3 regions of the Rhodovastum atsumiense genome follow, and region 2 is predicted to be linked to each of the others. Evidence: predicted binding sites of a transcription regulator. Region 2 holds the regulator's gene; each other region holds the start of a gene.

Region 1 (9,459 bases), 2.0 Mb from region 2:
TGTCGGTTGCCAGGGCAACGATGCCAAGATCAACGCCAAGCCAGTCATCGGCCTGGAAGTCATCCGTCTCGGGGATGTCGCAGGTCGCGGCAAGCATCCACTTTCCGCGCACGCAGCACAGGTCGACCTCGCCCTTGCGATAGACCATCAGGCGCCGCTGGTGCTCGCCCATCACCACGGGGATCACCATGCGCCCCTGGACGGTCCAGATGCTGACGGCGGCGCCAGCCTTGACGAACCGGATGATCCGATCGTCGTAGGGCTGCGCGGCGTCGGGGCGGAAAGTGGGCGCGACCTCGCGGTTGACCTTGAAGGCATCGGCGACCTTGGCGATGCAACGCACGGCGGCCTGCGCGGTCAGGTCGAAGCGGCTGCGCAGATCGGCATAGGCGGCCTTGTGCAGATTGTATTGCCGAAAGGTTTTCGTCGCGAAGCCCAGGGCGGCAAGCCACGAGCATGCCGCATTGCAGCGCGTCAACGTCTCTGACAGGCATGCAGCCTGTTCTGGCGTCGGCACGAGCTTCACGGCGGCAACCAACTTCATATCTTCAAGTATGGAAGGTGTCCGATGTGGACGCAAGTGCTCCGCGCTGTCGCGCAGCCCCCTGTCTTTCCGTCGCCTTCAGGCGACGGTCCCTCGCGGAGGGTTTGATGAAGATGGCCGCGATGCTAGCCTGGGGCGCAACGGAACTGGGAGGAAACGGCGTTGGCCGCATCCGTACTGGTCGCGGACGACGATCCGAACATCGTCCTGTCGCTGGAATTCCTGATGAAGCGCGCCGGCTATCGCGTGCGGGTTGCGCGCGACGGGGACGAGGTGCTCGCTGCGCTGGACCAGGAGCCGCCGGACCTGATCCTGCTCGACCTGATGATGCCCCGCCGCAGCGGCTATGATCTCTGCCAGACCATCCGCGCCCATCCCGCCTGGGCCGGCATCCGCGTGATCATGCTCACCGCCAAGGGGCAGGGGGTGGAGCGCGCCAAGGGGCTGGCGCTGGGGGCCGATGCCTACATCACCAAGCCCTTCTCCACCCGCGAGGTGGTGGAGCGGGTGAAGGCCCTGCTCGCCGGCTGATGGCGCGCCATCCGGCCGGAGTGGCCGCCTCGCTGCGGCGTGTCCTGATCCCGCTGGCCTGCTGCGCGGGTGCCGCCGGCTTCGCGGGGCGCTGGGGCGCACCGCCGGAAGCCGTCGCCGCCGCCGCCGCCGGTTGCGTGCTGCTGGCCTGGCTGGCGCTGGAACTCTGGCTCGGCCGCCCGCTCGACCGGCTGGCGCGGGCTTTGCTGGTCGCCGCCCGCGACGATCCCCGGCACGCCCCGCCGTCCGCCGGCCGCTTGGCGGCGCGGCTGGGCGAGGCCACGGCGGCGCTGCAGGCCCGGCTCGCTGCCGCCGAGGCGGCCCGCGAGGCGGCGCTGGCCGCCGCCACCGCCCGCGTCGAGGAGCAGAAGCGCCGGCTGGAGGCGATTCTCCTCGACCTCTCCGAAGGCGTGGTTGTCTGTGCCCGCGACCATCAGGTGTTGCTGTATAATCAGGTCGCGGCCGAGCTGGTCGATGCCTCGCAGTCTTTGGGCCTGGGCCGCCCGGTCACCGAGGTGCTGTCGCGCGCCCCGCTCGACCACCACCTGGAACGGCTGGAGCGGCGGCCGGAGGCGGGCCGGGCCGAGCGCTTCGTCTGCGCCACCCAGGGCGCGGCGCGGCTGCTGCAGGCGCGCATGGCGCTGACCACCGATGCCGCCGGTGCCCCGACCGGCTACGTGCTGACGCTCAGCGACACCGGGGCGGAGATCGACCGGGCGGCGCGGCTGGAGCGGACGCTGCGGGCCGGGCTCGAACGGCAGAACGGCCTGCTGGCCAGCTTGCGCGCCGCGGTCGAGACGCTCGCCGAGGTGCCGGAACTGGAGGCCGGGCAGCGCCATGCCTTCGAGCGGGTGCTGCTGGAGGACAGCCTGCAGCTCAGCGAGCAGAACGCGGCGCTGGCGACGGCGCTGGAGGAGCTGGGTGGGCGGAGCTGGCCGATGGCGGAGATCGGCACCGCCGATCTGTTCGCGCTGCTGGCCCGCCGCATGGCGCAGGCGGCGCCGCCGGTCCGGGTGGTGCCGGCCGGGCTGCCGGACTGGGTGTTGGCCGACAGCCTCGCGCTGGCCGATCTGCTGGAACACCTCGCCGCCCTGCTGGCCCGGGAATGCGGCGTCGACTACCTGACCGCGGCGGTGGCGCGCGAGCATGGGCGGGTGTGCCTCGATCTGGTGTGGTCCGGCGCGCCGGTCCCGGCCGGGCTGCTGGAAGCCTGGCTCGACATTCCCTTCGGCGACGCCGCCACCACCGCGCGGGCGGTGCTGGAGCGGCACGCCACCGATTGCTGGAGCCAGCCGGCCGGGCCGGGCGAGGCGCTGATCCGCATCCCGCTGCCCTCGGCCGCCGAACCGGGGCTCGTGCCGCGCCGTCCGCGGGCGATGCGTCCGGAATTCTACGATTTCGACCTTGCCGGACGGCCGGCGGTGACCGATGCCCTGCGCGAGCGGCGGCTGCGGGAGCTGAGCTATGTCGTGTTCGATGTCGAAACCACCGGGCTGGCCTTGTCGAAGGGCGACGAGGTGGTGTCGATCGGCGCCGTGCGCGTGGTCAACGGGCGGGTGCTGCCCTTGGAAACCTTCGAGCGCATCGTCAATCCCGGCCGGCCGATCCCGCCGGACTCGGTGCGGTTCCACGGCGTGACCGATGCGGACGTGGCGGACAAGCCGCCGCTGGCGGTGGTGCTGCCGCAGTTCCGCCGCTTCGCCGGCGATGCCGTGCTGGTCGCCCACAACGCCGCCTTCGACATGATGGCGATCGGCCGTGGCGCCGATGCCTGCGGCCTGCGCTTCGACAACCCGGTGCTGGACACGCTGCTGATCTCGGCCTGGCTCGATCCCGAGGAGGACGACCATTCCCTCGACGGCATCTGCGCGCGCATGGGCTTCGAGGTGATCGGCCGGCACACCGCGCTGGCGGATTCGCTGACCGCTGCGGCCATCCTGGTGCGCCAGTTCGAGCGGCTGGAGGCGCGGGGAATCGACCGCTTCGGCAAGCTGGCGGTGGCGATCGACCTGTCGGCGCGGCTGCGCCAGAACCGGATGGCGTTCTGACCATGGTGGTCGACGACGACGCGGGCCGGTCCGGGGTGCTGGCGCTGCTGGCCCGGGCGGGGCAGGCGACGCTTGACCTGCTGCTGCCGCCGCATTGCCTGACCTGCGACGCGCCCATCCTGGTTTCCGGCGGGTTCTGCCCGGACTGCTTCCGCCAGCTCGGGCTGATCGGCGCCCCCTGCTGCCAGCGGTGCGGCGTGCCGTTCACCGATGCCGGGCAGGGTGGGGCGGAGTCGCTTTGCCCCGCCTGCCGTGACCACCCGCCGCCCTGGGACCGCGCCCGTGCGGCGCTGCGCTACGATGCCCTGGCCCGGCGCGTGCTGCTGCCCTTCAAGCATGGCGACCGCACCGAGACGGCGGCGGCGCTGGCGCCGCTGATGGCGCGGGCGGGCGGCGCGCTGCTGCGCGAGGCGGAGGTAATCGTGCCGGTGCCGCTGCATCGCTGGCGGCTGCTGGTTCGTCGCTACAACCAGGCGGCGCTGCTGGCCCGCGCGCTGTCACGCCTGTCCGGCGTCCCGGCCTGCCTCGATGCGCTGCGGCGGCGCCATGCGACCCCGTCGCTCGGCGATCTCGGGGCGGCGGAGCGGGCGGCCGTGGTGGAAGGGGTTTTCACGGTGCGGCAGCGCCGGCTGTCCCGCATCGCCGGGCGGCGCGTGCTGCTGGTGGATGACGTGCTGACGTCCGGGGCGACCTGTGGCGCCTGCACCCGGGTGCTGCTGGCGTCCGGTGCCGCCGGGGTGGATGTGCTGGTGGCCGCGCGCGTGCCTGACCCGCGGTTGCGTTAGGCCGGCGATAGGGCCATGTGCGGGATGATTGAGGAGACCAGAATGCCGGATATCGAGATCTATACCCAGCCCGGATGCCCCTATTGCGCCCGGGCCATGCAGTTGCTGACGCAGAAGGGGGTTGCCTTCCGCGAGATCGACGCGCCGCGCGGCTCGCCGGCCCGCGAGGAAGCAGTGCGCCGGTCCGGCGGGCGGGCGACGGTGCCGCAGATCTTCATCGGCGGCCAGCATGTCGGCGGCTGCGACGACCTGATGGCGCTCGACCGGGCCGGCAAGCTGGATCCGCTGCTGGCGGCCTGACGGACTCCAGGGCCGGAGCCTTCGGTCGGATCACAAGGTGATGCCGATCCGACACGGCTGGGGACAACTCGGATCCGGACCATTGGCAATCCCTGGCAGGGAGTGCCAAACTGGACCGTCTCGATGCAACGTCAGGGCGCGTTTACCAAAGTAATCACATGATCCACTATCAACTGCAGTGCAGCGACGGCCACGGCTTCGATGGCTGGTTCAAGGACAGTGCGTCGTTCGAGAAGCAGGCGCAGCATGGCCTGCTGGAATGTCCGGTCTGCGGCAGCGTGAAAGTGGATCGGGCCCTGATGGCGCCGTCGCTGCCGCGCAAGGGCAATGCCCGGACCGAGCCGCCGCCGGCCCCGCCGCCGGTGTCCGCGAAGGAGCCGCCGGCCCCCGCCTCCGGCCCGTCCGGGCAGATGACGGCGGCCGGGCACATCCCCGACCACGTGCGGGCGACGCTGCAGCGGCTGCGCGCCGAGGTTGAGAAGAATTGCGACTATGTCGGCCCCGCCTTCGCCGATGAGGCGCGCCGCATGCACCGGGGCGAGAGCGACCGCCGCGGCATCTATGGCGAGGCGAGCCCGTCCGATGCCGAGGCGCTGGCCGAGGAAGGCATCGAGGTCGCCCGCATCCCCTGGGTGCCTCGCGCCGACGGCTGAACCGGGACCGGCGAAGGGCGGGTCGCGCGTCGCCTTGCGGCGCGCGTGCAACACATCTTCCGTAACCCGCCTTATTGCGAAAATGCATGGCGGATTTCCCTACTGGACCGATCCGTTCGTTTGCTAGAACCGATTTGCGGCCATGCCGGGAATCGGCTGTTTTCTTTGGTATGGCCACGCGAAACCGGCTGGATGGAGCCGTTGGAACCGGCCTTTCCAGCTTTGCGAAATACGGTGGCGAAAAGTACGCTGGCATGGACGATCGACGAAGCCGGATGCAACGAAAAGGGGCGGCCATGGCGCGGCCCGCCGCCCCGGCCGGACCGGCGGCCTTCGCCGAGGCGCTGCGGCATCACCAGGCCGGACGCCTGGAGGAAGCGGAACGGTGCTATGGCCTGGTGCTGGCGGTGGCGCCGCGCCATGCCGACACGCTGCACCTGCTGGGGCTGCTTGCCGGGCAGACCGGCCGGCCCGGCCGCGCCATCGAACTGATCCGCGCCGCGATCGCCATCAATCCGCGTGCGCCCGTCTATCATTGCAACCTGGGCCGTGTGCTCAGCCACGAGCGCCGGCAGGACGAGGCGGTGGCGTGCTTCCACCGGGCACTGGCGCTGCGGCCGGACGATCCCGAAACGCAGGCCGGCCTGGGCATCGCGCTGGCCGGGCTGGGACGGCGGGAGGAGGCGATCGCCAGCTATCGCCGGGCGCTGGCGCTGCGACCCGGCGATCCGGAGACGCTGACCAACCTCGGGGCCGCGTTGCATGAGCAGGGGCGGCCGGAGGAAGGAATTGCCTGTTGCCGGCAGGCCATCGCGGCCCGGTCGGACTTCCCGGAAGCCCACAACAACCTGGGCATTGCGCTGGCCGGGCTGGGACGGCGGGAGGAGGCGGCCGCCAGTTACCGCCGGGCGCTGGCGTTGCGTCCGGATTTCCCGGGCGCGTTGACCAATCTCGGGGCCGTGCTGGTCGCGCAGGGCCGGCTGGAGGAGGGGATCGACTGCCATGGCCGTGCCCTCGCGCTGCGACCTGACTTTCCCGAGGCGCTCGGCAACCTGGGCAGCGCGCTGAAGGAACAGGGGCGGCTGGACGAAGCGGTGGCCAGTTTCTGCCGGGCGCTGACGTTGCGGCCGGACGACCCGGACATGCTCAGCAATCTGGGCACGGCGCTGCTCCGGCTGCGGCGGCTGCGCGAGGCGGAGTCCTGCTTCCGTGCCGCCATCGGCCTGCGGCCGGAGCATGTGTACGCGCATTTCCACCTGGCGCTGGCGCTGCTGGCGCTGGGCGAACTGGCGGAGGGGTGGGGCGAATACGAATGGCGCTGGCGGACGCCGCTGCAGGCCGAGGCCGGGAAGCGCCACCACGGCGCGCGGCCGCAGTGGACCGGCGAATCGGCGGCAGGCCGGACGCTGCTGGTCTGGGCCGAGCAGGGCCTCGGCGACACGCTGCAGTTCTGCCGCTATGTGCCGCTCGCGGCGGCACGCGGGGCGCGGGTGGTGGTGACGGCACCGAAGCCACTGCTGCGGCTGTTGCGCAGCGTGGACGGCGTCGAGGCGGTGCTGGCGCAGGACGAGGCGCTGCCGCCATTCGACCTGCACTGCCCGATGCTCAGCCTGCCGCGGGCGCTCGGCACCACGCTCGCGACCATTCCCGCGCCGGCATCGTATCTGCGCGCCGACCCGGAGCGGGTCGCGGCCTGGCGGCGGCGCCTCGCCGCGATGGCGCGCGGCCCGGGCATCGGGCTGGTCTGGGCGGGGAATCCCCGTTCGCACATCCCCGAGCTGAGCGCGGTCGATGCCCGCCGCTCGTTGTCGCCGGAGTTGCTGGCGCCGGTGCTGGCGGTGCCCGGATGGCACTTCCTCAGCCTGCAGAAGACCGGTCCGGCGGCGCCCGCGGCGTTGCCGCTGACCAACCTGATGGCGGAGATGGAGGATTTCGCCGACACCGCCGCGCTGGTCGCCACGCTTGATCTCGTCATCTCGGTCGATACGGCGGTGGCCCATCTGGCGGGGGCGCTGGGCCGGCCGGTATGGCTGCTGGACCGTTTCGACGCCTGCTGGCGCTGGCTGGACGGGCGGCGCGACAGCCCCTGGTATCCCGGCCTGCGCATCTACCGCCAGCCGCGGCCGGGGGACTGGGAGTCGGTCATCGCCGAGGTCGCGGCCGCGCTGGCCTGCCGGCCGGTCGCGGCGGCGTAGCGGCGCCGCGGGCGCTCAGCCGGCGGCGCGGAAGCGGACCTCGCCTTCCTCGTCGGTTTCGGCCGTCAGCTCGCCCAGCGACAGCATGTGGTTCACATGCGCCATGATCTCGCCGAAGGCGAAGCCGAGCTGGTGTTCGTCGGCGAGGCTGGGGAAGATCAGCGGCACGATCTCGGCGGCGCTGAGCGACTGCGCGCGGGTGGCGTCGGCGATCAGGGCGCAGCGGGCGGCATGGTGGGCGATCAGCTCGTCGATGCGCAGGTGCAGCCCGTGGAAGGGCAGGCCGTGCCCGGCCAGCACCAGCACGTCCGCCGGCACGCGCCGGCGCAGCGCGGCCAGCGACGCCAAATAGATCCCGAGCGCGTCCGCCTCCGGCTCCATGGCGGTGACGCTGACATTGGGCGAGATCTTGGCGATCACCTGGTCGGCGCTGAAGAACAGCTTCTCCTCCGGGCAGAGCAGCATGGCCTGTTCCAGCGCGTGGCCGCCGCCGGTCAGCACGGTGAAGCGGCGGCCGCCGATGTCGATCTCGTCCTCGTGCTTGATCCGCCGGTAGGTGCTCGGCACCCCGGTGGTGCAGCGCAGGTACAGGTGGCCGCGGTCGAGCACCCGGTCGGTGAAGGGCTCGGACAGGCCGTGGCGGCGGTAGAAGGGCCGCCAGGATTCCACCCCCAGGTCGCCCGGCGCATTGGCCAGCGCCAGGCTGAACAGGTATTCCGGCCGGGGCATCCACAGCGGCAGGTCGAAGCGGTGGGCGAGCCAGCCGGCCAGCCCGACATGGTCCGGGTGGTAATGCGTCACGATCATGCGCGTCAGGCGCCGCCCGGCGAGCGGCCCATCGAGCACCGCCTCCCAGATCTCGCGCGAGCGCCGGTCGCCGATGCCGGTGTCGAGCACCGCCCAGCCCGCGCCATCCTCGATCAGGTGGATGTTGACGTGGTCCAGCCGGAAGGGCAGCGGCAGCCGCAGCCACAACACGCCCGGCGCGATTTCCCGCAGCTCGCCGAAGGGCGGCGGTTCAGCATGGGGGAAGTGCAGTGTCGGCTCGGTCAGCCCGCTGTCCATGGTGCTTTCTCTCCCTGACGGGAAAGAGAAGCAGCAGGGACGGCGCGGGTTCAAGCCGGTCCTGAACGGTCCGGCCCGCCCGCGCCGCGACGGTCAGACCGCCCGTGCCTGCAGCAGGTAGTTGGTGCTGAGGTCCCGCCCGGTGCGCCAGCGCCAGCCCAGCGGGTCGAACTCGAGCCCGGTGATGTCGGCGACGCCGAGCCCGGCGTCGCGCGCCAGCGCCCCCAGCTCGGCCGGGGTGACGAACTTGCGCCAGTCATGCGTGCCGACCGGCAGCCACCGCATCACGTATTCCGCGCCGAACTTCGCCACCAGGAAGGACCGCTTCGTGCGGTTCAGCGTGGAGAGGAACAGCGTTCCCCCCGGCTCCAGCAGCCCCGCCAGGGTATGCAGGAACGCCGCCGGATCGGGCACGTGCTCGATCACCTCCAGCGCGGTCACCACCGGGAAGCGTTGCCCCTCGGCCAGCAGGTCGCCGGCCACGCCTTCGCGATAGGCGAGCTTCAGCCCACGCCCCTCGGCGTGCGCGCGCGCCGCCGCGATCGCTTCCCCGGCGGCATCGATGCCGAGCACGTCATGGCCGCGCCGTGCCAGCGCCTCGGCCAGCAGCCCGGCGCCGCAGCCCACGTCCAGCACCCGGCTCGCGGGCGGGATGCGCGAATCGATCCAGCCCACCCGGGCCGGATTCATCCGGTGCAACGGCTTCATCGGGCCGTCCGGATCCCACCATTTCCCCGCCAGCGCGTCGAACCGCGCTATTTCTTCGGGGGAGACTCCCCGATCCGCCACAGCTTGCATGTTGCCCACTCCCGATGGCGCCAGTATGTGTCGCGGTCTCGGCCGCGGCGCAACCGGGTGCGCGGCCCTTCGAGCCGGAACCTTCCCGATGGCGCGCATCGTCATGAAGTTCGGCGGCACCTCCGTCGCCGATCTCGACCGAATCCGTAACGTGGCCGCCCGTGTCAAGCGCGAGGTCGACGCGGGCAACGAGGTGGCCGTGGTGGTCTCCGCCATGGCCGGCGTGACCAACACCCTGGTCAAGTATTGCCAGGACCTCTCGCCGCTGCACGACGCCCGCGAATACGACGCGGTGGTGGCGACCGGCGAGCAGGTCACCTCCGGGCTGACCGCGATCGCGCTGCAGTCGATCGGGGTGGACGCCCGGTCCTGGCAGGGCTGGCAGATCCCGCTGAGCACGGATGGCGCGCACGGCAAGGCGCGCATCGAGGGCATCGCCGGGGACGAGCTGATCCGCCGCATGCAGGGCGGGCAGGTGCCGGTGGTGGCCGGGTTCCAGGGGGTGGGCCCCGACAACCGCGTCACCACGCTCGGGCGCGG
Region 2 (9,459 bases):
GGAAATATGGGACGGACTGGGCCTGGCCGCTCGCCTGGGGCGTCACCGCCTATGGCATCGCCTATTTCCTGATGCACGACGTGCTGGTGCACCGGCGCATCCGCCTGCCCTTCCACCCGACCCGGGGCTACCTGGGGCGGCTGGTGGCGGCACACCACCTGCACCACGCCGTGAACACCAAGGACGGCGCGGTTTCCTTCGGCTTCCTCTACGCCCCGCCGTTGCCGCGGCTGCGCGCGCAACTGCGCGCGCTCAGGCATCCCGCGAGCCAGGCGTAACCAGCGCGGCGGCAAGTCCGGCCGGCTGATCGCGCGTCGGCATGCGGAACGGCGGGGCGGTGATGCAGCGCACCGCCTCGCCGATCGGCACAGGCGGACGGCCGGTCAGCACGCGGGCACGATCGAGCGCCGTGCTGCGTCCGGCAAAGAAGCGTTCCACCAGCGGCTGGCGCAGGGTGAAGAAGCGCTCGAACACCCGCCAGCGCTGGTCCGGCCGGCCGGCCTGGAACAGCAGCCGGCTGAGCAGCCGGTAAAACCCCTGGTCACGCCAGCGCACGCGCGAGGTGTGCTCGATCATGTCCCGCAACGCCTGCGGCCGCATCGGCGTCACCCGCGCGATGACATCGGCCATCATCACCGCCGAGGGCAGGGAATAGCCGGTGAGCGGATGGAACAGCCCGGCCCGCATGCCCATCGGCGCGGCCGGGCCCGCCTCGGCCCAGAACGCGGCGATGTCGCCGTCCAGCACCACCGGCAGAACCCCGTGCTCCTGGGCCAGCAGCTCGGCCACCTCCCAACCCTGGGCGGCGATGTAGGCGGCGATCTCGGCCTGGGCCATGCCGGGGGCGAGGACCGGGGTGTCGCTGTAGCGGGTATCCTCGACCAACAGCCGATCCGGGCCGAACGGCAGCAGGTACATGAACCGGAACCCGTCGAACTGGTCGACGCAGGCATCCATCAGCACGGGATGGCGCAGCCCGTGCGGCCGGGTCAGCCGGATCTCCTGGCCCATGAATTTCTGCCAGCCGCACTGCAGCGCCTCGCTCGGGCGGGCGCCACGGCCATCCAGAACCATCCCCGCCTCGATCACCGCGCCATCGGTCAGGATGACGTGATCGGGATGCACCTCGCGGATCTCGCCATGATGGACGATGCCGGTCAGCGCCTGCTGCAGCGCCGGCCCGGAGAGGGTGCAAAGCGGCGTGTCCAGCAGCCGCCGCAGGCCGGGGAAGCGCACCTCGTAGGCCGGCCATTCCTGCCGCAGCAGCGGCCGCAGCCAGGCGAGCTGCGCGGGCGTCACGTCGGAGGCGAAGAACGACCAGGTGCGGCCGGCGCCAACCGCCGGGTTGGGATCGAAGCCAGCGATCCGCAGATACGGATGCCGGGCGCGAATGCGCAGCGCGGTCAGCGCGTTCGCCAGGCCCATGCCTGCGAAGACGACGTCGTATCGGTGCGTCCGCTCATGCGCGGACGGCCACGGCGCCTGTGCCATGCCGGGCAACCCCCTTTCTCTTGTCCTGCCCCGACATAAGCCGGGACCAAACACGTGAGACGGTTCGGCCGAGTGTCAATCTCCGGGCGGCGCCGTGCCGTCGAGACGTGACAATGATTGGACCGGCCTGGGGTTCCCAAAAAGCGCGGGGCGCTGCCCCGCCCCCGCCAGGAGGCTTTGCCTCCTGGACCTCCACCAAGGGCTTCGCCCTTGGAACCCGCCGCGCAGCGAGAATGGGCTTGGGCCGCGAAGCGGACCAAGGGGCCGGCCCTTGGTGGGTCAAGGGCGAAGCCCTTGCCTTAAATCTTACCTGCCATTGCCTTCGAAGAATTCCCGCACCTTGGCGAAGAACCCCTCGGATTCAGGGCTGCCCTTGGCGTTCCCCTTGGCTTCGGCCTCGAATTCCTCCAGCAGTTCGCGCTGGCGGCGGGTGAGGTTCTGGGGCGTTTCCACCGCGACCTGGATGTACATGTCGCCGCGAGCGGCGCTGCGCAGCACGGAGAAGCCCTTGCCGCGCAGGCGGAACTGGTCCCCGGCCTGGGTTCCCGGCGGGATCTTCACGCGGGCCTTGGTACCATCGATCGCCGGCACATCGATCTCGGCGCCGAGGGCCGCCTGGGTCATGCGCAGGGGCACGCGGCAGAAGATATTGGCGCCGTCGCGCTGGAAGATGTTGTGCGGGCGGATGGAGACGTGAACGTAGAGGTCGCCGGCCGGTGCGCCGGGGCCGCCGGCCTCGCCCTCGCCCGGAAGGCGGATACGGGTGCCGTCTTCCACGCCCGCGGGCACCTGCACCTGCAGGGTGCGCTCGCGCTGGACGGTGCCGGCGCCGTGGCAGATGCGGCACGGGTTGCGGATCACCTTGCCCTGGCCGCCGCAGGTCGGGCAGGTGCGCTCGATCAGGAAGAAGCCCTGCTGGGCCCGCACCTTGCCGGTGCCACCGCAGGTGCTGCAGTTGTCGACGCCGCGATCCTTGCTTTCCGAACCGGTGCCGTTGCAGGCCTCGCAGCCGACGCGGGTGGGCACGCGCAACTGCGTCCTGGTGCCGGCGAAGGCTTCGGCGAGGTCGATCTCGATCGCGGCGCGGATGTCGTTGCCCTGGCGCGGGCCGCGGCCACCGCCGCGACGGCCGCCCATGAACTCGCCGAACATCTGGTCGAAGATGTCGCCGAGCCCGGCGCCGCCGCCGAAATCGAAGCCGCCGGGCGGGGCGCCGCCGCCCTGCTCGAAGGCGGCATGGCCGAAGCGGTCATAGGCGGCGCGCTTCTGCTCGTCCTTGAGGACGTCGTACGCCTCGTTGATTTCCTTGAACCGGGCCTCGGCCTTCTTGTCGCCCGGGTTGCGATCCGGATGATGTTGCATGGCGAGCTTGCGGTACGCCTTCTTGAGGTCATCCGCGCTCGCGTCGCGCGCGACACCAAGGGTCGCGTAGTAATCCTGCTTCGCCATTTCAGCCCTCTGCCCGGCGCCGAAAGAAGCGACGCGCCCGCCTCTCCAGGAAGCGCGGGCGCGTCACCGTCTGCATGTCCGCGATGACCGAAATCAGGCGGACTTCTTCTTGTTCGGGTCGACTTCCTCGAATTCGGCGTCGACCACCTTGTCGTCCTTGCCACCCGGCGCCGCGCCGGCGTCCGGACCAGGGCCGGCCTGCGGGCCGGCGGCACCGGCATCCGCCTGCGCCTTGTACATCGCCTCGCCGATCTTCATCGCGGCCTGACTCAGGCGCTCGGTCGCCGACTTCAGGGCCTCGAGGTCGCTGCCCTCAAGCGCCGACTTGGTGGCGGCCAGGGCCGCCTCGGCCTCGCCTTTGTCCTGTGCCGAGATCTTGTCGCCGTGATCCTTCAGGTTCTTTTCCACCTGATGGACCAGGGCGTCGGCGTGGTTCTTGCCCTCGACGAACTCACGACGCTTCTTGTCGGCCTCGGCATTCGCCTCGGCCTCGCGCACCATGCGCTGGATGTCGCCTTCGGACAGCCCGCCGCTGGCCTGGATGCGGATCTGCTGCTCCTTGCCGGTGGCCTTGTCCTTGGCCTGCACCGAGACGATGCCGTTGGCGTCGATGTCGAACGTGACCTCGATCTGCGGCACGCCGCGCGGGGCGGGCGGGATGCCGGTCAGGTCGAAATTGCCGAGCAGCTTGTTGTCGGCCGCCATCTCGCGCTCGCCCTGGTAGACCTTGATGGTCACCGCGGTCTGCCCGTCATCGGCGGTCGAGAACACCTGGCTCTTCTTGGTCGGGATCGTGGTGTTGCGGTCGATCAGCCGGGTGAACACGCCGCCGAGCGTCTCGATGCCCAGCGAAAGCGGGGTCACGTCGAGCAGCAGCACGTCCTTGACGTCGCCCTTCAGCACCGCGCCCTGCACGGCGGCACCGATCGCCACCACCTCGTCGGGGTTGACGTTGCGGGCCGGCTCGCGCCCGAAGAAGGTCTTCACCGTCTCGATGACCTTGGGCATGCGGGTCATGCCGCCGACCAGGATCACCTCGTCGATCTCGGAGGCCTTCACCCCGGCATCGCGCAGCGCGGCGCGGCACGGGTCGAGCGTCTTCTGAATCAGGTCGTCGACCAGGCTTTCCAGCTTGGCCCGGGTCAGCTTCATCACCAGGTGCTTCGGCCCGGAGGCGTCGGCGGTGATGAAGGGCAGGTTGATCTCGGTTTCCTTGGAGGAAGACAGCTCGATCTTGGCCTTCTCGGCGGCTTCCTTCAGCCGCTGCAGCGCCAGCTTGTCGCGGCGCAGGTCGATGCCCTGCTCACGCTTGAATTCATCGGCGAGGTAGTCGATCACGCGGGCGTCGAAGTCCTCGCCGCCGAGGAACGTGTCGCCGTTGGTGGACTTCACCTCGAACACGCCGTCGCCGAGTTCGAGCACGGAGATGTCGAAGGTGCCGCCGCCGAGGTCATAGACCGCGATGGTGCCGCCCTTCTTCTTGTCCATGCCGTAGGCGAGCGCCGCGGCCGTCGGCTCGTTGATGATGCGCAGCACCTCGAGCCCGGCGATGCGGCCGGCGTCCTTGGTGGCCTGGCGCTGGGCGTCGTTGAAGTAGGCGGGCACCGTGATCACGGCCTGGGCGACCGGCTCGCCGAGATAGGCCTCGGCGGTCTCTTTCATCTTGCCGAGCGTGTAGGCGCTGATCTGGCTGGGGGCGTAGCGCTCGCCGCGGGCCTCGACCCAGGCATCGCCGTTATCGCCACGGGTGATCTTGTAGGGGACCAGGGACATGTCCTTGGACACCATCGGGTCCTCGAAGCGGCGGCCGATCAGGCGCTTCACCGCGAAGAGGGTGTTCGTGGGGTTGGTGACGGCCTGGCGCTTGGCGGACTGGCCAACCAGCCGCTCGCCGCTGTCACTGAACGCCACGATGCTCGGCGTGGTGCGGGCCCCTTCCGCGTTCTCGATCACGCGGACATCCTTGCCCTCCATGATCGCGACGCAGGAATTCGTGGTGCCCAGGTCGATGCCGATGACCTTGCTCATACGTTACTCCTTTCAGCGGATCCTGGCAGCCCGAAGCACCGCGCTGGATCCCCGGTGTGATGTCCCCGATGTATTCACCAACGCGGTGCGGGACAAGGGCGCCGCGCCTCTTTCCTTTGCAGTCCTGTGTCGCCGGCCGGTCCGATCGGTGAAGGTGGGGCCGATCAGCCGGGCGTAGCCGGCGCGTTCAGCTCCGGCGCCGGCGCCCTGGACACCACGACCATGGCCGGGCGCAGCAGCCGTCCGTTCAGGGTCCAGGCCGCCGTCCAGGCCTGGATGACGGTGCCGGGCGGGTGCTCGGCGCTTTCCTGCTCGGCCATGGCCTGGTGCAGGTTGGGATCGAACAGCGCGCCGGTCGGGTCCTCGCGGCGGATGCCGTTGCGCTCGAGCAGGGAGACGAAGCTGCGCTCGACCCCCTCGAAGCCCTGGCGCAGCTTGGCCACCAGCTCCGGCTCGTCTTCGCGCACGGGGGGAATGGAATCGAGACCGCGACGGAGGTTTTCCGCCGCTTCCACCACGTCGCGGGCGAATTTCTGCACCGCGTACTGACGGGTCTCGTCCACCTCGCGCTTGGCGCGGGCGCGCACATTGGCGATCTCCGCCTCCGAGCGCATCCAGCGGTCCTTGGTGTCCGCCAGCTCGGTTTCCAGCGCGGCGATGCGCGCGAGCAGCGCCATCGCCCCCTCGGGAGCGGGGGCCTCAGGTGCCTCGGCCTGGGGCGGGGCTGCGTCCGCCGGGGACGCGGTTTCGACAATCGACTCCACCGCGGGCGCTTCGGCCCCGGTGGGGACGGTTTCGGGAGAAGTGTCCTGCGTGCTCATGGCGCCATCAGTTAGTCGGCCCCCTGCACGGACACAAGCGGGACCATGCGGGACAAGTCCTGCGGGCCGGTAACACCCGCCGGCATGGGATCACCCGAGCAGGCGGCCGATCACGCGCGCCGTGTAGTCCACCACCGGGATGATGCGGCCGTAGTTGATGCGGGTCGGGCCGATCACGCCGATGGCACCGACGATGCGCCCGTTGGCGTTGCGGGCCGGCGCCACCACCATCGACAGGCCGGAGGCGCCGAACAGGCCGCTCTCGGCGCCGATGAAGATGCGCACCCCCTCGCTGCTCTCGGCCAGGTCGAGCAGGCGCAGCATGGTCTCCTGCGTCTCCAGCCGCTCGAACAGCACCTGGATCGCCGAAAGCCGCTCGATCTGGGTGACGTCCTGCAGCAGTCGCGCCTGGCCGCGCACGATCAGCGAGCCGCCGCGGGCATCGCCGGTCCAGGTCGCCAGCCCCGCCTCGACCACCTGCGAGGACAGTTCGTCCAGCTCGGTGCGGTTGGCCGCCATTTCCTCGACCACCAGGCTGCGCAGATCGGCGATGCCGCGGCTGCCGATCCGGGCATTGAGGTAGTTGCCCGCCTGCTGCAGCGCCGAGGGAGGCACGCCGGCGGGGATCTCGATGATCCGGTTCTCCACCTGCCCGTCGGCATTGACCAGGATGACCAAAGCGCGACCGGAGCCGAGCGGCACGAACTCGATGTGCCGCAGCGCCCCCTCGGATTTGGGCGCGAGCACCAGCCCCGCCGCCGCCGACAGCCCCGACAGCATGGTCGAGGCCTCGGCCAGCGTGTCCTCCAGGCTGCGGCCGGCGGCGGCCAGGGCGGCGCCGATCGCCTCGCGGTCTTCCTCGCCCAGCTCGCCGAACTGCAGCAGGCCGTCGACGAACAGGCGCAGCCCCTGCTCGGTGGGCAGGCGGCCGGCGGAGGTGTGCGGCGCGAACAGCAGCCCCGCCTCCGTCATGTCGGCCATGACGTTGCGGATGGTGGCCGGCGAGAGGTTCATCGGCAGGCGGCGCGAGAGCGTGCGACTGCCGACCGGCTCGCCGGTTTCCACGTATTGTTCGACGATCTCGCGCAGCACCGCCGCCGAGCGGGCATCAAGGGTCGGCGGCAGCGAGGCCTGCCGGCCGGAAATCTTGGCGCGCAGGCCAGGTGCGCCGAGAGGCGTGTCGGGCGGGGTCACGGGCCGCACCATGTCAAGTAACGGAATCCTATGGTCACTAGGTAGGAAATGGCGCTGACGCGTCAATGTCCATCCTCGGCCAGAATGGCTTCCACCACCGACTGCACCTCGAACGCCTCCGCGAGCGTGGCGAGGGCATGCGGCTCGCCGGCGACCAGGTGCGCCACCCCCTCCAGCTGCCGGCGCAGCACCAGCGGGCGGATGCGGGCATTGGGCAGGGCATCCGGGTCGGGATGCCAGGTGCCGGCCTGCAGCCGTTCGGCGATCGACCAGTCGCGCAGCCGCACCGATCCCAGGCTGCCGGTCAGGGTGAAGACGTTGTGGTCGTCATGCACCGTGGTACCCACGGTGCCGCTGAGCGTGACCGGCACCCCGCCCGCCGTCAGCCGCGCCGACAGCCCGCGCTCGCTGAGACCGGGCTCGGGGAAGCGCGCGCGACCCGATTGCAGCACCAGCTCGCCCAGCAGCCGGCGGGCCAGGAACAGGAAATGCGACACCACCTCGCGGGTGAAGCCGCCCTGCGCCGGGCCATCCAGCCAGGCGGCGGCATCGCGCTGCCAGGACCGCGGCCAGGTGGCGAAGGCGACCTCGATGCCAAGCGAGCGCGGGGTGCCGATCACCCCCTCGGCAATCCAGGACTGCAGGTGCTGCACCGCGAAGGAGGATGCGAAGGGGAAATTCACCGCCGCCCGCGCCGCCCCGGCCTCGGCGACGAAGGCGCGCGCATCGGCCGGATCCACCGCCAGCGGCTTCTCACAGAACAGCGCGCGGCCGGCGGCCAGGGCCCGCCGGGCATGGCCCAGGTGCGACGCCGGCGGCGAGGCGACATAGACGCAGTCCGCCGCCGCGACCACCGCTTCCGGAGAGTCGAGCAACGGCACCGGCGGCAATTCGCGGGAGATGCGTGCCAGGGATGCCGGCGAGGGATCCCACACGCCGGCCACCCGCACCACGTCGGCCGCGTGCTCAAGGGCGGCGCGCATCAGGCGCTCCCCCATGATGCCCGCGCCGATGACGCCGATGGAGATCAACCTGTCTGCCATTCACGTCTCCATCCGCCGGGTCCGGGCCGGGCGGGAAGGGTTGCGCATCGCCGGAAACAACGCCCCCGTCCATGTCGCGGCCAATCCGGGGATACCCCGGAGTCCGACAGGCGCGGCAGGTTGCCCCCGCGCAGGAACATGGCACATCGGCGTCGAAATCCGGTCCACGATGACAATATCATTTTCCCCGTGTGACAGCGGCTTGTCCATGCCAAGGCTTGCCTCCCCGGCCGCGGGCGGCCATAGCGCGCGCACACAGCCAGCAACGGACCTGCCCATGCGCCCCTCCGGCCGCGCCACCGATGCGCTTCGCGACGTTTCCATCACCACCGGCTTCGCCCATCACGCCGAGGGCTCCTGCCTGATCCGCATGGGCGGCACCGAAGTGCTCTGCACCGCCAGCGTCGAGGCCAAGGTGCCCCCCTTCATGCGCAATTCCGGCCTCGGCTGGGTCACCGCCGAATACGGCATGCTGCCCCGCGCCACCCATACCCGCGGCGACCGCGAGGCAGCCCGTGGCAAGCAGTCCGGCCGCACCCAGGAAATCCAGCGCCTGATCGGCCGCTCCCTGCGCGCGGTGACCGACCGCACCGCCATGGGCGAGATGTCGATCACCCTCGACTGCGACGTGCTGAACGCCGATGGCGGCACGCGCTGCGCCTCGATCACCGGGGCCTGGGTGGCGCTGAATCTCGCCTTCCGCCACCTCGTGCGCATGAACGTGCTGAAGGCGGTGCCACTGATCGGCCAGGTGGCGGCGGTGTCCTGCGGCCTGGTCGACGGCACCGCGGTGCTGGACCTGGACTACGCCGAGGATTCCGGGGCGGAGGCGGACGCCAATTTCGTGCTGACCGACGCCGGCGGCATCGTCGAGATCCAGGGCACGGCGGAGAAGGCCCCCTTCACCGAGGCCCAGTTCCAGGAACTGCTGACGCTGGCGAAACTGGGCACCACGCGGCTGTTCGCCGCCCAGCGCGCGGCGCTGGAGGTGGGCTGATGGCCCGCCGGCTCGCCCGCGGGTCACGGCTGGTCATCGCCACCCACAACAACGGCAAGCTGCGGGAGATCGCCGAGCTGCTGGCGCCGCACGGGATCGACTGCGTCTCGGCCGGGGAACTCGGACTGCCGGAACCCGAGGAAACCGCGGACGACTTCCTCGGCAACGCCCGCATCAAGGCCACGGCCGCGACCCGGGCGGCGGGGCTGCCGGCACTCGCCGACGATTCCGGCTTCTCGCTCGCCGCCCTGGGCGGCGCCCCCGGCGTGCTGTCGGCACGGTGGGCGGGGCCAGGGAAGGATTTCACGCTGGCGATGCAGCGGGTGCAGACGGAACTGGGCGACACCACCGACCGGCGCGCCTGGTTCACCGCCGCCCTCTGCCTGGCCTGGCCGGATGGAGAGACGGCAACGTTCCTTGGACGAGTCGAAGGTGC
Region 3 (9,459 bases), 2.6 Mb from region 2:
TCCTCGCGGGCGAAGGCCTTCATGCCGCAGCCGGTATCCGGGCATTCGTCGCCCAGCACGGCCCGGCGGAAGCCGTTGGCGATGCGGGTGGCCACCAGCCGGGACCAGCCGTCATGACGGCGCGTGCGGATGCCCGCGACCAGCGGCGCCGGGCTGCCGGCCGCAAGCCCGAGTTCCAGCATGCGCACCAGGTCGGCCGGGATGTTCTGGCCGTCGCCGTCCATGGTGGCGATCCAGGGCGCGCGCGCGGCGGTGATGCCGGTGCGCAGCGCCGCGGTCTTGCCGCAGCAACGATCGTGGCGCAGCAGCCGGATTTCCGGATGCTGCGCCTGCGCGCGGGCGATGGCAGCGGCGGTGGCATCGCTGCTGCCGTCGTCGACGAAGATCACTTCGAAGGGGTGCAGCGATGCCAGCGCCGGGATCAGCTCGGCACAGACGGGGGCGATGTTCTCGGCCTCGTTCAGCACCGCGATGACGATGCTGACGCGCGGCGGGGTGGCGGACTCGACGGCTGGCATGGCAGGGCTCCCTCGTGCCGCAGCCATGACCTTTTCGTGGGCGCGCCGCAAGCCCGCCGGCGGGCGTCTTCACAAGACCGACACCCGTGCCTTCCCCGGGGGGATCAGTGCAATTGCATCAGGTGGGCGGTATGGCCGTAACGGGCAGGTTGGATCAGGCCGACCGAGGCAACCCGGACCGAATGCAGCTTGCCGTCGAGTTCACGGGCCCAGAAATCAAGGAATTTGCTCAGAACTGGAAAGCGCGGGGCAATATCGAGATCCTGCCAGATGTAGGATTGCAGCACTGACGGATGATCCGGCAAATGGTACAGTATTTCCGCCGTGGTCAGGCGGTATCCATCCAGTTGTTTTCTGATCTGGATCTCGGCTTTCATTCACGCCTCCGTGCCAGGTTCTGTCCTTTTGCCGCTGATCATGGCTCCCTGCGTCCAACTTCGGTCTGGCGCCGAAGTTTCGACTGCAGGATGTCAGCATGACATGAGCAGTGGGGCGGACCGCAAGCAAAAAACCGTGGGATATCAGATGATTGGCACTCGACGCCGGAGAGTGCTGCCGGCGTCTTGACATGGGCGAGGGCTGCTCTTAGATCGCTGGCACTCCCCGGTGTGGAGTGCTAACAATTCCGCATCCGGCGGGAGGTCCGAGAACCGAGATCGAGGAGCGATCCGCAATGAAGTTTCGTCCCCTGCATGACCGGGTCGTGGTCCGGCGTATCACCGCCGAAGAGAAGACCGCAGGCGGCATCATCATTCCCGACACGGCCAAGGAAAAGCCGATGGAAGGCGAGGTGGTGGCTGTCGGCCCGGGTGCGCGCAACGAACAGGGTCAACTGGTGGAGCTGGACGTCAAGGCCGGCGACCGCGTCCTGTTCGGCAAGTGGTCGGGCACCGAGGTCAAGATCGACGGCGAGGAGCTGCTGATCATGAAGGAATCCGACATCATGGGGATCATCGAGGGCGGCGCTTCCAAGAAGAAGGCCGCGTAATCCTCTTCTCTCCGTTTCCACCGGATCAATTCGAAGGACGACAATATGGCTGCCAAGGACGTTCGTTTCGGCGGTGATGCCCGCGCACGCATGCTGCGTGGTGTTGATATCCTGGCCGACGCGGTGAAGGTCACGCTGGGCCCCAAGGGCCGCAACGTCGTGATCGACAAGAGCTTCGGCGCGCCGCGGATCACCAAGGACGGCGTGACCGTCGCCAAGGAGATCGAGCTGGCCGACAAGTTCGAGAACATGGGCGCGCAGATGGTGCGCGAAGTGGCCTCGAAGACCAACGACCTCGCGGGTGACGGCACCACCACCGCGACCGTGCTGGCCCAGGCGATCGTGCGCGAGGGCGCGAAGGCCGTTGCCGCCGGCATGAACCCGATGGACCTGAAGCGTGGCGTCGACCGCGCCGTGGCCTCTCTGGTGGAAGAGCTGCAGAAGCGCACCAAGAAGATCACGACCCAGGGCGAGACCGCGCAGGTCGGCACCATCTCGGCGAACGGCGAGGCCGATATCGGCCACATGATCTCCGAGGCGATGCAGAAGGTCGGCAACGAGGGCGTGATCACGGTCGAGGAAGCCAAGGGCATCCAGACCGAGCTCGACGTCGTCGAGGGCATGCAGTTCGACCGCGGCTACGTTTCTCCGTACTTCATCACCAACGCGGAGAAGATGATCGCCGAGCTCGACCAGCCGCTGATCCTGATCCACGAGAAGAAGCTCTCGGGCCTGCAGCCGATGCTGCCGCTGCTCGAGGAAGTGGTGAAGACCGGCCGTCCGCTGCTGATCATCGCCGAGGACGTGGAAGGCGAGGCGCTGGCCACCCTGGTGGTCAACAAGCTGCGCGGCGGCCTGAAGGTCGCGGCGGTGAAGGCGCCGGGCTTCGGTGATCGCCGCAAGGCCATGCTGGAAGACATCGCCATCCTGACCGGCGGTCAGGTCGTCTCCGAAGATCTGGGGATCAAGCTCGAGACGGTCACCATTGGCATGCTCGGCAAGGCCAAGAAGGTGATCATCGAGAAGGAGAACACCACGATCGTCGAAGGCAGCGGCAAGAAGGACGACATCAAGGGCCGCTGCAACCAGATCCGCGCGCAGATCGAGGAGACCACCTCGGACTACGACCGCGAGAAGCTGCAGGAGCGTCTGGCGAAGCTGGCCGGCGGCGTGGCGGTGATCCGCGTCGGCGGCGCCACCGAGGTCGAGGTGAAGGAGCGCAAGGACCGCGTCGACGACGCGCTGCATGCGACCCGCGCCGCGGTCGAGGAAGGCATCGTTCCGGGTGGCGGCGTGGCGCTCGCGCGGGCCAGCCTGATCCTGGCGAAGCTGAAGGCCGACAACGACGACCAGCGTTTCGGCATCGAGATCGTCCGCAAGGCCGTGATGATGCCGCTGCGCCAGATCGCCGAGAACGCCGGCGAGGACGGTGCGGTGATCTCCGGCAAGGTGCTCGACAAGGACGAGTACAACTGGGGCTTCGACGCGCAGAGCGGCGAGTTCAAGGACCTGGTGAAGGCCGGCATCATCGACCCGACCAAGGTCGTGCGCACGGCGCTGCAGGATGCGGCCTCCATCGCCGGCCTGCTGGTCACCACCGAGGCGATGATCGCCGAGAGGCCCGAGAAGAAGGCCCCCATGGCGGCTCCTCCGGGCGGCGGCATGGGCGACATGGATTTCTGAGCCGCGGCCAACCGCGCTCGGAAGCCGCGTCGTCACAATGACGACAATGGGGGCGGGACCGGGGAACCGGTTCCGCCCTCGCTTTTTTCTGTAACTGCCCTGCGCAAATGCTGCGTTGCGGTCTTTCGCATAGCCGGCGCATGATCCAAAGTTGAGCCGTCCCGCAGGGTCTCCGGTTGCGTCGGACCAATTGACTTGCGAACGGCTTCTGGCCATGCTCGCGATCGCAATCGCATTTTGGCTTGGCTTGCTGCGCTTCCGACCCATCGGGTGCCTTCAAGACGTCCAAAGGCCCGGTTGTCCGTGCCGTGCGCTGTTGCACGGCGCTTGCAGCGGAGTAAGACGCAGCTATGGCTATCGGTACTGTCAAGTGGTTCAACACCACCAAGGGCTACGGCTTCATCATGCCCCAGGATGGTGGCAAGGACGTGTTCGTCCACATCACCGCCGTCCAGGCTGCCGGCCTGCGTGGTCTCAATGAAGGCCAGAAGGTCAGCTACGACGTGGCGATGGAGCGTGGCAAGGCGGCGGCGACCAACCTGAAGCTCGCCTGAATCACCGGAATTCGACAGGAAGGCGGGGGTCCTGGGCCAGGGCTCCCGCTGACCGTCACGGAACGGCGGAAATGGGACCGCCGGAGTGCCGCAACGTCTCCACCCGCGTGGCACCAGCCGTTTCCATGACTTGCCGCGCCCGCGCCTGACGGGCCGGTTCGACCGCCCGCACTGCCAGTACCAGTCGTCCCCGCGAAGCTGCGCGTTCATTCGCTGCGTGCGTCGCCGAGCCGGCCGCCTGACCAGCCGTCTCGCTCACGGCCGCCGCGCCCACTCCGGCTGCGGCGGCCGCGCCCGCGGCGAGTGCCGCCGCACCCCCCGTCGCCACCACCACGCCCGCCGCCGCCATTCCGGCCACCGACGCCGCAAGACCGGTTCCAAGCGTGCGCGCCTGCCGCAGGTCGGTGTCGGTCACCGGTCCCCTGTCACCGTGCTGCGGGGGCGCTCCGCCGGTCTCGGGCAGGCTCAGCTCGGCGCGGTCGAAGCCGGCCTGGGCCAGTTGCGTCACCGCTTCCTGCAGTGCCGCGTCATTGGGGAAAATGCCCTCCACCTCGGCGACATCTTCGGGAAGGGCAGGTCCGGCCTTCACCGGTTCGGTCCTGTCGGACATGTGGCATTTCCTCCCAGGCTTCTGCTGTCTGAACGCCTGGGTGGGCCTGCCCGTTCCGCTGCTTCAGCCGGAGCGTTGCGACGGCGGATTGCGCTGCGCTGATCCACCCTGCCGTTGCTGTGCTGCGCAGCGAGAATGAGATCCAAGGGCCTTGTGGCCCTTGGTGGGTCAAGGGCGAAGCCCTTGCCTTCCTTTAAGCCTGCTGATGCCGCGCGCGGGCGCCGCGTTCGATCGCTGCTGCCACCAGCGGGTCGAGATGCAACTCGGAGCGGATGAAATCGAGCATGCGCAGGGCTTCCTGCTGCACGAAGCCGTCCGCGGCCACCACCTCGCAGGCCAGGGCGTAGGCGGTTTCCCGCAGCCGTGGCTCCAGCGCCCCGCGGATCAATCGGGCGGCGTGGGCAAGACCGTCCTCTTCATCGAGCAGCGCCACCGCGGCGTCGGTCGCCGTCCCGAGCCGCTCGGCCGAGAAATTGCGGAAGATCGGCAGGGTCTGCACCAATCCGGACATGACCCCGATCTCGCGGTCGGTGATGCCACCGCCGGTCGCTGCCGCCAGCACCATGGTGCACACCAGCGCTTCCTGGGCTTCCAGTCCGGTCCGGGCCAGCATCCTCGCTTTCCTCCTCGGCGGAAGACGGTGCGCGCCCACGTCCCCAAGATCAAGGGCCAAACGCATGACCTTTCTGTCAGGCATGCAGTGCCAGCAGCACCATCGAGCGGCCGACGATATCGATCGTCTCGCCGATGCGATGACTGTGCTCGCGCATCCGCTCCGGGGTGGCGGTGTCGAACATGGTCATCCAGCGCCGTCCGCCGGTCACCCGCGGCAGGGTAAAGGCGACGATGTCGTGGTGGGCATTCAGGATCCACAGCAGCGTCGCGTCGCTGGCCGGGCGGCGGATGCCGGTGGCCTGGGCGCGGCCATCCATCAGCATCCCGAAGCAGCGCGTCCCCGGATTGGTCCAGTCGTCCTGGGCCATTTCGCTGCCACCGGCGGCGATCCAGCTCACGTCCTTCACGGCGAGTTCCTCGTTGTATTCGCCGGTCAGGAAGCGGCCGCGCCGCAGGATGGGATATTGCTGGCGCAGCCCGGTCAGCCGGCGCACGAACTCGATGAGCGCATGGCCATCCGCGTCGATTTCCCAGTCCACCCAGGAGATCTCGTTGTCCTGGCAATAGGCGTTGTTGTTGCCGCGCTGGGTGCGGCCGAGCTCGTCGCCGGCGAGCAGCATCGGCGTGCCCTGCGCCAGCAGCACGCTGGCGAGCATGTTGCGTTTCTGCCGCTCGCGCAGGCGACGGATGTCCGGATCGTCCGTCGGTCCTTCCGTGCCGTGGTTCCAGGAGCGGTTGTGGTCGTGGCCGTCGCGATTGTTCTCGCCGTTCGCCGCGTTGTGCTTTTCGTTGTAGGAGACAACGTCGTTCAGCGTGAACCCGTCATGGGCGGTGACGAAGTTCACGCTCGCCCACGGCTTGCGGCCGCGCCGGTTGAACAGGTCGCCCGAGGCGCAGAGCCGGGCCGCCATCTCTGCCGCGCTGCCGCTGTCGCCTTTCCAGAAGGCCCGCACCGTGTCGCGGAAGCGGTCATTCCATTCCGCCCAGCCCGGCGGGAAGGCGCCGACCTGGTAGCCGCCCGGCCCGATATCCCAGGGCTCGGCGATCAGCTTGACCGAGGACAGCACCGGATCCTGCCGGCAGGAATCGAGGAATCCGCCGCCCTCGTCGAAGCCGTAGGGCTCGCGACCGAGAATTGTCGCCAGATCGAAACGGAACCCGTCCACGTGCATCTCGGTGACCCAGTAGCGCAGGCTGTCGGTCACCATCTGCAGCACGCGCGGATGCGACAGGTTCAACGTGTTCCCGGTGCCGGTGTCGTTGATGTAGTAGCGCCGCTGGTCGGGCAGCAGCCGGTAGTAGCTGGCATTGTCGATGCCGCGGAAACTCAGCGTCGGGCCGCGTTCATTGCCTTCGGCGGTGTGGTTGTAGACGACGTCGAGGATCACCTCGAGCCCGGCGGCGTGCAGGTGCGCCACCATTTCCTTGAATTCGTTGATGGCATGCGTGGCGGTGTAGCGCACATCGGGGGCGAAGAAGCCGATCGTGTTGTAGCCCCAGTAATTGGTCAGGCCCTTGTCCAGCAGCATGCTGTCGTTGATGAAGGCGTGTACCGGCAGCAGCTCGACCGAGGTGACGCCGAGTCGGCGGATGTGGTCGATCACTTCGGCCACCGCGAGTCCCGCGAAGGTGCCACGCAGCGGCTCGGGCACGGCCGGATGGCGCCGGGTGAAGCCGCGCACATGCGTTTCGTATACGATTGTACGTTCCCACGGCACGTTCGGCCGCGCATCGTGTCCCCAGGTGAAGGCCGGGTCGATGACGCGGCATTTCGGCACGAAGCGCGCGCTGTCGCGGGTGTCGAAGGTCAGGTCGTCGCCGGATTCCAGCGTGTAGCCGAACACCGCCGGATCCCAGCGCAGCTCGCCCACCAGGCCCTTGGCGTAGGGGTCGAGCAACAGCTTGTTGTGATTGAAGCGGTGGCCGGAATCCGGTTCGTACGGCCCGTGCACGCGATAGGCGTAGACCGTGCCCGGCCGCGCCTCCGGCAGGTAGCCATGCCAGACTTCGTCGGTGAACTCGGGCAGTTCGATCCGCTGCAGCTCGCGCCGTCCGTCGTCGTCGAACAGGCAGAGTTCGACCTTGGTGGCATTGGCTGAAAACAACGCGAAGTTGACGCCAAGCCCATCCCATGTTGCGCCAAGCGGATGTGGCAGACCTTCGCTCAATCGTGTCTTGGGAGTGGTGGGTACCGGCACGCCCAATGCCTCCGTGCTGCACACAAGCAAGGCCATAAGCGCGGCGGGGGCGGATGGTTCCGATGCGTTATGGCCGGGGGGTGCATGCGGGGGTGTGTGGTGGGGCAGGCCCGCCCCACCACACGGCCATCCGGGGAAACGCCCCGGCCGTCAGTCGGTGATCGCCGCGTAGGTCAGCACCCGCAATTCCCGCCGGATCGGATAGGTCGAGGAGGGAAAGAGCTGCGTCAACAGGATCACCGCCATATCTTCCTGCGGGTCGATCCAGAACGAGGTGCTCGCTGCTCCGCCCCAGGCATATTCGCCCGGCGTGCCGACGATCTGCGCCTTCGCCGGATCCAGCATGACCGAGAAGCCGAGTCCGAAGCCGATTCCCGCATAGGTCGATTCGGAGAACCGGGGCGTGCCCAGGTCGGCCATGTCGCCGCCGAGGTGGTTGCTGGTCATCAGCTCCATCGTCTTGCGCCCGAGCAGCCGCACGCCGTCGAGTTCGCCCTCGTTCAGCATCAGCCGGCAGAACGTGAGGTAGTCGGCGACGGTGGAGACCAGCCCGCCGCCGCCCGAGGCGATCGGGCGCTGGACGGCGAAGATGCTTTGCTGCGGGTCGTCCATCAGCCGCAGCCCCTCCGGCCCGGGCGTGTAGAGGGCCGCGAAGCGGGAAAGCTTGCCGGCGGGCACGTGGAAGCCGGTGTCGTCCATGCCGAGGGGACCGAGCACGCGTTCCTGCAGGAAGGCCTCGAAGCTCTGGCCCGAGATCACCGCGATCAGGTGGCCGAGCACGTCGGAGGCGATGCTGTAGTTCCAGGCGCGGCCGGGCTGGGCGATCAGCGGCAGCCGGGCCGCGCGTTCCACCACCTCGGCCAGCGTGTCCATCGAGGTCTGGAAATCAACGCCCTGCTCGCGGTACATGGCATCGACCGGGTGGGCGTCGATGAAGCCGTAGGTCAGGCCCGCGGTATGGGTCAGCAGGTCGCGGATGGTGATGTCGCGCTCGGCCGGGGCGGTGTCGAACTTGAAGCGGCTGCCGCCGGTGAAGACGCGCATGTTGGCGAAGCAGGGCAGGAAGCGCGCCACCGGATCGTCGAGCTGGAACCGCCCTTCCTCGTACAGCATCATCAGCGCGACCGAAGTGAGCGGCTTGGTCATCGAATAGATGCGGAAGATGGTATCGGCGCCGAGCGGCACACCGCGGGCGAGATCAGCCTGGCCGCAGACATGCAGATGGGCGACGCGGCCGCGGCGCGCCACCAGCGTCAGCACGCCCGGCAGCTTGCCCTCGTCGACCAGGCGCTGCGCCCAGGCTTCGACATGGGCCAGCCGAGCCGAGGACAGCCCGACTTCTTCGGGTCGTGCGCTCACCAGGTCCTGCATGCTTTTCCTCCTTCCCGCGGAACTGCCTTCCTAGCAGAACCGTGACGAAGGGCCAGAAGCATGGACGCGATCAAACACACGCGTCGTGCTGGAAACGGTGCCGGAACACCATCACGCAGCCCATGAGTTGCCGGCCTGTGTAACCGATTACCAGGACAAATTTCTGTTATAGACAAACCGTTTCGATCGAACACCGTACCCGGCCGGGCCGGGTACGGTGGGGCTCATTCGGCGGCGGCTGCCAGCGCCACCGGCCGGGCGGCACTGCGGCCGGTGGCCTGCCAGTGCACGTACAGCGCCGCCACGGCGCAGGAGAACAGCCGGGCGATCTCGCCATCCGAGCGGCTGGTCAGCAGGATCGGCACCCTGGCCCCGAGCACCAGCCCCGCGCCCTCGGCCTGGGCGGCGAACGTGAGTTCCTTGGCCAGGATGTTGCCGGCCTCGAGGTTCGGCGCCACCAGGATGTCGGCGCGGCCGGCGACCTTCGAGGTCAGGCCCTTGGTGCGGGCCGCCATCAGGCTGATGGCGTTGTCCATGGCCAGCGGCCCGTCGACGATGCCGCCGCTGATCTGGCCGCGCTCGGACATCTTCGACAGCGCCGCGGCGTCGAGCGTGGACTGCATCCGCGGGTTCACCGTCTCCACCGCCGAGAGAATGCCGACCTTCGGCACGGCGATGCCCAGCGCCAAGGCGAGGTCGATCGCGTTCTGCACGATGTCGACCTTCTCATCGAGGGTCGGGGCGATGTTGATGGCGGCGTCGGTCACCAGCAGCGGTTCGGCCAGGGAGGGCGCGTCCATGACGAAGACATGGCTGATCCGGCGCCCGGTGCGCAGCCCGCCCTGCGACTTCACCACGTGCTTCAGCAGCGTGTCGGTATGCAGGTGGCCCTTCATCAGCGCGGCGGCGCGGCCCTGGGTCA

Evidence for each region. Region 2 encodes HrcA, which represses chaperone genes, less so after heat shock. Its sites were predicted from a motif close to GTTNGCACTCNCNNNNNGNGAGTGCNAAC; they were not measured.
Region 1: NBY65_RS22685 (DUF1178 family protein) is a predicted target of HrcA. The motif match lies at 4,290-4,318, and genes of this name have one in related genera.
Region 3: groES (co-chaperone GroES) is a predicted target of HrcA. The motif match lies at 1,111-1,139, and genes of this name have one in related genera.

Annotation. Positions count from the first base shown of each region.
Region 1 is NZ_OW485601.1:5,032,617-5,042,075, forward strand. Features, by position in the region: gene NBY65_RS22660 (RNA-guided endonuclease InsQ/TnpB family protein) at 1-544, opposite strand, end outside; gene NBY65_RS22665 (response regulator transcription factor) at 707-1,075, shown strand; gene NBY65_RS22670 (exonuclease domain-containing protein) at 1,075-3,123, shown strand; gene NBY65_RS22675 (ComF family protein) at 3,126-3,908, shown strand; gene grxC (glutaredoxin 3) at 3,951-4,208, shown strand; gene NBY65_RS22685 (DUF1178 family protein) at 4,367-4,861, shown strand; gene NBY65_RS22690 (tetratricopeptide repeat protein) at 5,158-7,056, shown strand; gene NBY65_RS22695 (MBL fold metallo-hydrolase) at 7,072-8,121, opposite strand; gene ubiG (bifunctional 2-polyprenyl-6-hydroxyphenol methylase/3-demethylubiquinol 3-O-methyltransferase UbiG) at 8,215-8,919, opposite strand; gene NBY65_RS22705 (aspartate kinase) at 9,008-9,459, shown strand, end outside.
Region 2 is NZ_OW485601.1:3,007,242-3,016,700, reverse strand. Features, by position in the region: gene NBY65_RS13645 (sterol desaturase family protein) at 1-278, shown strand, start outside; gene crtY (lycopene beta-cyclase CrtY) at 253-1,491, opposite strand; gene dnaJ (molecular chaperone DnaJ) at 1,798-2,940, opposite strand; gene dnaK (molecular chaperone DnaK) at 3,034-4,968, opposite strand; gene NBY65_RS13625 (nucleotide exchange factor GrpE) at 5,133-5,789, opposite strand; gene hrcA (heat-inducible transcriptional repressor HrcA) at 5,880-6,983, opposite strand; gene NBY65_RS13615 (Gfo/Idh/MocA family protein) at 7,046-8,026, opposite strand; gene rph (ribonuclease PH) at 8,304-9,023, shown strand; gene NBY65_RS13605 (non-canonical purine NTP pyrophosphatase) at 9,023-9,459, shown strand, end outside.
Region 3 is NZ_OW485601.1:5,613,015-5,622,473, forward strand. Features, by position in the region: gene NBY65_RS25295 (glycosyltransferase family 2 protein) at 1-518, opposite strand, end outside; gene NBY65_RS25300 (usg protein) at 623-895, opposite strand; gene groES (co-chaperone GroES) at 1,192-1,506, shown strand; gene groL (chaperonin GroEL) at 1,552-3,189, shown strand; gene NBY65_RS25315 (cold-shock protein) at 3,540-3,743, shown strand; gene NBY65_RS25320 (hypothetical protein) at 3,799-4,353, opposite strand; gene NBY65_RS25325 (tellurite resistance TerB family protein) at 4,547-4,966, opposite strand; gene glgX (glycogen debranching protein GlgX) at 5,043-7,202, opposite strand; gene NBY65_RS25335 (serine hydrolase domain-containing protein) at 7,317-8,537, opposite strand; gene NBY65_RS25340 (bifunctional enoyl-CoA hydratase/phosphate acetyltransferase) at 8,762-9,459, opposite strand, start outside.